DNA from 2 places in the Microlunatus panaciterrae genome. Region 1 is predicted to be linked to the other one. Evidence: riboswitches for the same ligand, from Rfam matches in the RefSeq annotation. Region 1 holds a riboswitch; the other holds the start of a gene.
What was found. A riboswitch is a leader RNA that binds a small molecule or an ion and turns the genes downstream of it on or off. The one in region 1 is predicted to bind cobalamin.

Region 1 (3,401 bases):
ACCGCGGCAGCGGCGACCACACTCAGCCGTCCGGCGCCGACAGCCGAGACGAAGGTGGTGGTCGCGGTGCCGGTGCCGAGGGTGACGACAGCGACGCCCAGGCTGGCGCCGGAGGACACCCCGAGGATGTACGGGTCGGCCAGCGGGTTGGCGAACATCGTCTGCATCAACAGCCCGGCGACGGCGAGGCCGGCCCCGGCGAGTGCGGCCGTCGCCACCCGGGGCAGCCGGATCTGGTCCAGCAGGACGGTCCAGCCGGGCTGGCCGGCATCCCCGGAGCTCAGGTAGGACCACAGTGCGTGCACCGGGATGGTCACCGATCCGGTCGAGATCGCCACCACCACGGCGACGACCGCCAGCGCGCCGAGCGCCACCAGCACCACGGTCGACCTCATCGGCGGCCCCACCGGGCCAGGGAAACTGTCACTGGACGCGGCAAATTTGCCGCGTCCAGTGACAGTTTCCCAAGTCGACTTGGGAAACCGACACCGACACCGGAACGGACACGGACACCGACACCGGCCCGGGGGAGCGCGGTCACCGCAGCTGCCGGTAGAAGGTGAAGGTGTGGTCGGGCATCAGGTCGGGATGCAGGATGGCGATCAGGTCGGTGATGGTGAGGTCCGGGCGCAGCACGCCCAGCTCGTAGAAGTTGTTGCCGCCGGACGCGTTCACCTGCAGGCTGGGGGCCCACACCTGACCGGACTTGAAGGCGGCGAACTCGGCGAACCGCGGCTCCTCGGCCAGCGCCTCCTTCTTGGTGGTCCAGTTGCTTGAGGTGAGCCAGACCGGGGCCGTCCGGGACTTGGCGAAGACCGTCTCCAGATCGGTCTGGATGCTGCCGGTCGAGGTGTCGTCGGCATAGGGCCAGCTGCCCCTGGCGTCGGTCAGCATCCGCCCCATGAAGCTGCCGCCGGCGGGTACCGACCAGACGCCCTGGTAGGGCTGGCTCACCACCGCCTCGGTGGGTTTCGCGTCCTTGGCCAGCGCGACAGCCGCGTCGTAGTCGTGAGTGATCCTGCCGAACACCTCGGTGGCCTTGTCCTCGGTACCGGTGAGGGCGGCGAAGTACTTGATCCACTCGGCCCGACCGAGCGGGTCGTTCTCGAGGAACTCGGCATCGGCCAGGACCGGGATCTTCGCGTCCCGCACCGTCGCGTACGCCGGATCCTCGACCCCGCCGGTGACCAGCACGTCGGGCTTGGCCGCCACGATCTTCTCGGCGTCGGTCGTGCCGGCCGGCGCGAACTCGGTGACCCCTGCCTCCGCCACCCGCTGCTGGGCGGCCTTGGAGGAGATGAACGCCTTGGACGAGACCCCGGTCAGGACGCCGAGCTTGCCGAGCGCCTCCAGTGAGGGGATGTGCGTGGTGGACGCCGAGAACAGGCTCTTCACCGGGGTGGTCAGGACAGTGGCCTTGGCGAGCTCCCCGGTCAATGCCGGGGCCTTCGCCCCGCACCGCACCAGGACGTAGCTCTCCGGCTTGCCGCCGACGACCGGCTGCTTGACGGTCAGCACCTGGTACGAGCGGTGGTAGCTCAGGGTGAAGTTCCGGGCGTACTGCAGTCTCTGCTTGGTGGGGTAGTAGTCGGTCTCGGCGTCGAAGTGGGTGATGCAGCCGTCGGCTCCGACGGCGGCCGGAGTCGGCCCACCGGCCGGTCCGGTACCGGTGCCGGTTCCGCAGCCGGCCAGCAGCAGCGCTGCCGAGGCGGCCAACGTGCCGATCAGCGTGGTCAACGAGGGTGACCTGTGGGTGGTGGTGTGGTTCATGTGTGCTCCCGGGCGCGGGCGCGCCCTGGTCGGGGCGCCTGGTCCGTCGACCGCGCGGTCAGGGCACCTGCTTCCAGCTGCCTGGGGCCTCACACGAGCACTCCTCGCAGAGTGCACCGGGTGGTCGTCCCTCGCGACCCCAGACGCACAGGTCGGCGACCCGTGCGCCAACGGCAGGTCTTCGGACTCGTGGGCGGGGCCTTTCGGCCGGACCTACCGGCTGTCGCTTCCCAGGCCCACCCGTGTCGTCGACACGAGGACGCCCAGTGCTCTATGACAGCTGTCGTTCCCACTCACCGCTGCGGGGCAGCACCGGATTCACACCGGTTTCCCTTTCCGCTGGCCGGATCAGCCTATCGCAGGAATCACCACTCCACTGCGTCGCGGATCGGCCCCACCGCCCTCGACGCCGATGGCCGAGACGCCGCCGAAGTAGGGGTCGAGCCGTTCGGACACGAGCACCTCGTCACCCGCCAGCCGCAGTGCGTCGACGACCGCGTCGGAGAAGCCGGGTTCGAGCCGTACGGCCGCCGGCAGCGCATTCAACCGCGGCGCGTTGATGGCCTGCTGCGGGGCCGCGCCGGCCAGCACCCGCAGCACGCACTGCACCAACGCCGGCCGGATCCGTGACCCGCCGGCCGCTCCGGCCACGAGGATCAGGTTCCGGTCACCGTCGAGGGCGACCAGCGGCGACATCATCGAACCCATCCGGCTGCCCGGGTGCAACGCCTCCCGGATCAGCTCCCCCTCGCCCAGCATGGAGTTCAGGTGCACGCCGAAGCCGGGGACCCAGATGCCGGCGCCGAGGCCGAGGCTGGTGGTGACGGCGCAGGCGTTCCCGTCCTTGTCGACGGCCACCAGGTTGGTGGTCTCCGCCCGCCGAGCCGGGCCGCGCAGCGCCGCAGCCAGGGCGAGCGCCGCCGCCGGATCGTGCAGCGGGTCGGCCCTGACCCCGACCGCCGCCCGGGCCAGGGTGCCGAGGACGTCGTCGAGGTCGTCGCCGCGCGCCAGCACCGTACGGCCACGGATGTCCACCCCGGCCGGCTCGGACTCCCGCACCCGGTAGGCGGCCAGATCGGCCATCGACAGCGCTCCGCCGTCGGCGACAGCAGCGACCGCCGCCGCGGCGAAGGCTCCGGTGTAGAACCCGGCAGGGTCGTCGGCCAGCAGCGCATAGGCCGCGGGATGGTCCGGATGGTGCAGCAGGTCACCGGCCTGCAGGTTGGTGCCGTCCGGGCGCCGGTAGACCCGGGCGCCGTCGCCGGCGTGCATGGCCGACGTGATGTGCGGCAGGAGCGCCGCATGCTCGTACGGCAGCGGCGTGCCGTGCGCCGCCTGGTGTCCCGGCTCGACCACGTCGGCCCAGTCGAGGCGGCCCCAGCGCCGCCAGAGGTGATGGGCCCCGGCCGGGTTGCCCGGGACGGCGACGGTAGCGGCGCCGATGTCGTAGGGGATCGGCTGACCGCCCAGCGAGACCTCGATCGGCGTGCCCGGCCCGGCGGTCCGACCGTCCAGGCCCGGTACGGCGACGAAGAAGTCGACGCAGTGCACCCGCCTGGTGGCAGCCTCGTAGTAGACGGCGAAACCGCCGCCGCCGAGGCCGGTGAAGATCGTCTCGGCGGCGCAGCTGA
Region 2 (3,401 bases), 850 kb from region 1:
TCGGATAGCGATCCACAGGTTCCTGCCAGGTTGCCACCAGCGGGGCGCCAGGATCGACCGGCACAGTTGCCCACATGATGCGATCAAAGAAGACCACAGCAGCCGCCATCACCGGAGGCCTGCTGGCCCTCGGTGCCGGCATCGGCGTGGCCGGCCTCGCCTCGGCCGACCCGACCACCACCCCGTCAGCGACATCGTCATCCAGCGCCGCTCCCGACCGCCGGACCGACCGGCCGGGCCGGTTCCACGGCGAGCACGGGCAGCGTCAGGATGACCTCGCCAGGAGCCTGGCCGACAAGCTCGGCGTCACCGAGGCCAAGGTGACCGCCGCACTGCGGGCCATCAGGGACGAGAACAGGCCGACCGCCCCGCCGTCGGCCGGCACCGACCGCCCGACACCGGCGGCGCGCGACGCTGCACTGGCCAAGCAGCTGGCCGCGAAGCTCGGCATCCCCGAGGCCAAGGTGAAGGCGGCACTGGACCAGATCCGGACCGCCGCCCAGGCCGAGCGCGCCGCGGCACTCAAGAGCAGGCTCGACGCGGCGGTCAAGGCCGGGACGCTGACCCGGGCCGAGGCGGACGCGGTGACGAAGGCGGTGCAGAAGGGTGTGATCGAGGTCGGCGGCCCGCGCTGACACCCGGTCAGGTCCCACGGCTCCTCGGACGGACGACTCCGGCCACCGCGGGTGAGCTCAGCTCAACGAGGGCTCATCCGCGGTGGCCAGTGTCAGTACCGCCTCCTCGACGAACTCGTCCTTCTCCAGCGCCCGCTCGACCGCCCGCAGCCTGACGGCCAGGTCGTGCTCGGCGTCGTCGCCGGTCATGTCCACCGCAGCCACCAGGAAGACCCGGCTCGGTCCGACGAACTCAAGGTGCAGGTAGGTGATGCGCTCGATCTCGTCGAGCTGCAGCAGCCGCGACAGCACCCGGCTCCGCAGGCCCGGCGTGACCGCCTGTCCCACCAGGAAACGCCGGTTCCGGTCGATCAGGACGACAGCCACCACGCCCAGCAGGAGGCCGACCAGGATCGACCCGATGGCGTCGGGCACCGGTGAGCCGGTGAGCTGGTGCAGGCCGATTCCGGCGGCGGCGATCAGCAGCCCGAGCAACGCCGCCGAGTCCTCGAAGAACACCGCTCGCAGTGTCGGGTTGGAGGTCTTCATCACATGCGACAGCAGCTCGCGGTCGAGGGCGCGGGCCGACTTGCGGGACTGGAGGAACGCCTGGGTGAACGAGACGCCCTCCAGCACGAAGGCGATCGCGAGAATGATGTAGTTGATCGTGTAGTCCGTCGCCGGCTCCGGCGCCACCAGCGCCTGGACGCCGTGCATGATCGACACCACTGCTCCGGCGGTGAACAGCCCGAAGGCGGCGATCATCGACCACACGTAGGACTCTCGGCCGTAGCCGAGCGGGTGCTTGGTGTCCCGCCCGCGGTCGCCCTTGCGCTCAGCGACCAGCAGTAAGACCTCGTTGCCGGTGTCAGCCCAGGAGTGGGCCGCCTCGGCCAGCATGGACGCCGACCCGGTCAGGAAGGCCGCCACCGACTTGGCGATCGCGATCAGCAGGTTGGCGCCGAAGGCGATCACCACTGTCAGCATGCTGCTGTCCTGCGACGACTCGGCCGACGAGCCGGTCAGCGGTTCCTGCTTCGTGGTGCTCACCGTCTGACGATAGCGGTGGATGACCTAGGGAGCCTCCTTTCCCAGGGCAGTTTCGTGGACCTGGATCCAGAACCACTAGATCTAGGTAGTTACATTCGTGTCATTTCCATATATGGTGGTCTTGCAGCTGGTTCATCCGCTCAGCCAGAGCGGGTGTCGCAAGAGGGAATCCGGTGCGAGACCGGAACTGCCCCGCAGCGGTGAGCGAGAACGAACGTCGTCAGATGCACTGGGAACACCTGGGAAGCGACGACCAGTAGGCCACCGAGACGGCCCCGACCGGTGATCATCCCCGGCCGAGCCCGATCGGCTGCTCGCGAGTCCGAAGACCTGCCAGCGCATCTCCCGCGCAGAGTCGGGAGATGGTCCGCGGCTCCGTGGGAGAGCCAGGGGACGTGCCGCGCCGTCTCGGCGGTCGGTCCTCCCTGCCTCCCAGAGACCACGGGCTGCACCAGTCAGTGCGACACGAGGGATGTCCCATGCAGTCAGAGCCCACCCACCACCATCCAACGATCACCCCGGCGGACGTCAGCGTCGTCAAGCGTGACGGCAGCATCGAGCCCTACGACGGCTACCAGGTCGCCCGCTCGATCGAGGAGGCCGCCCGCGGTCTCGATGACGCCGTCACCCGTGCCACCCAGATCCAGTCCGAGCTGGAGATCACCCTGTTCGACCGGATCACCAGCGAGCAGCTCGACGAGTCCGTCATCCAGGTCGCCCTGCAGAACGTCAAGGAGGACCCGGCCTTCGACACGATCGCCAGCCGGCTGCTGGTGAAGACCCTGTACAAGAAGGTGCTCGCCCGACCGGCGGAGTCCGGCGCGGCGTTCTGCGCCGACCCGGACCAGCTTCGGCGCCGGCACCGCGACCTGTTCGAGGGCTACCTCCAACGAGGTGTCAACCAGGGCCTGCTGGACCACAGGCTGCCGGGGGCGTTCGACCTGCCGAGGCTTGCGGCCGCGCTCGACCCGGGCCGGGACGACCTGCTGCACTACATCGGTGCGCAGACGATGAGGACCCGCTACCTGCTGAACGGTTCCGATGCGCAGCCGATCGAGGTGCCGCAGTTCTTCTGGATGCGGGTCGCCATGGGCCTGTCCCTGAACGAGGCGGACGCCACCGCCGCCGCGCTGCAGTTCTACGACAAGATGTCGCGGCTGGAGTACCTCGCCGCCGGCTCCACCCTGGTCAACGCGGGCACCGCGTACGCGCAGCTGTCCAACTGCTTCGTGATGCAGCTGGAGGACGATATCGAGCACATCGCCAAGTCCATCCGCGACGTCATGTGGCTGACCAAGGGCACCGGTGGCATCGGGCTGTCCGTCACCAAGCTGCGCTCGGAGGGGTCCCCCATCCGCAGCAACAACACCACCTCCACCGGGCCGATCCCGTTCATGCACACCATCGACTCGACGCTGCGGGCCGTGTCCCGGGGCGGCAAGAAGTTCGGGGCGTTGTGCTTCTATCTGGAGAACTGGCACCTCGACTTCGCCCAGTTCCTGGACCTGAGGCAGAACGCCGGCGACCCCTACCGCCGGACCAGGACCGCCAACACCGCGGTCTGGATCTCGGACGAGTTCATGAAGCGGGTCCGCGCCGACGACGACTGGTATCTGTTCGACCCGCTCGAGGTGGCTGACCTGCCCGAGCTGTACGGTGCGGAGTTCTCGGCCCGCTACGCCGATTACGTCGAGCAGGCCGAGCGCGGCGAGCTGCGCCGGTTCAGCAGGATCCGGG

Region 2: another riboswitch for cobalamin. It lies ahead of JOE57_RS16215 (ribonucleoside-diphosphate reductase subunit alpha); the one in region 1 lies ahead of JOE57_RS12355 (ABC transporter substrate-binding protein).

Annotation. Positions count from the first base shown of each region.
Region 1 covers NZ_JAFBCF010000001.1:2,709,146-2,712,546, forward strand. The annotation lists gene JOE57_RS12350 (FecCD family ABC transporter permease) at 1-395, opposite strand, end outside; gene JOE57_RS12355 (ABC transporter substrate-binding protein) at 538-1,770, opposite strand; cobalamin riboswitch at 1,926-2,146, opposite strand; gene JOE57_RS12360 (gamma-glutamyltransferase) at 2,119-3,401, opposite strand, start outside.
Region 2 covers NZ_JAFBCF010000001.1:3,556,801-3,560,201, reverse strand. The annotation lists gene JOE57_RS16230 (LOG family protein) at 1-8, shown strand, start outside; gene JOE57_RS16225 (hypothetical protein) at 75-635, shown strand; gene JOE57_RS16220 (cation diffusion facilitator family transporter) at 693-1,664, opposite strand; cobalamin riboswitch at 1,776-2,016, shown strand; gene JOE57_RS16215 (ribonucleoside-diphosphate reductase subunit alpha) at 2,144-3,401, shown strand, end outside.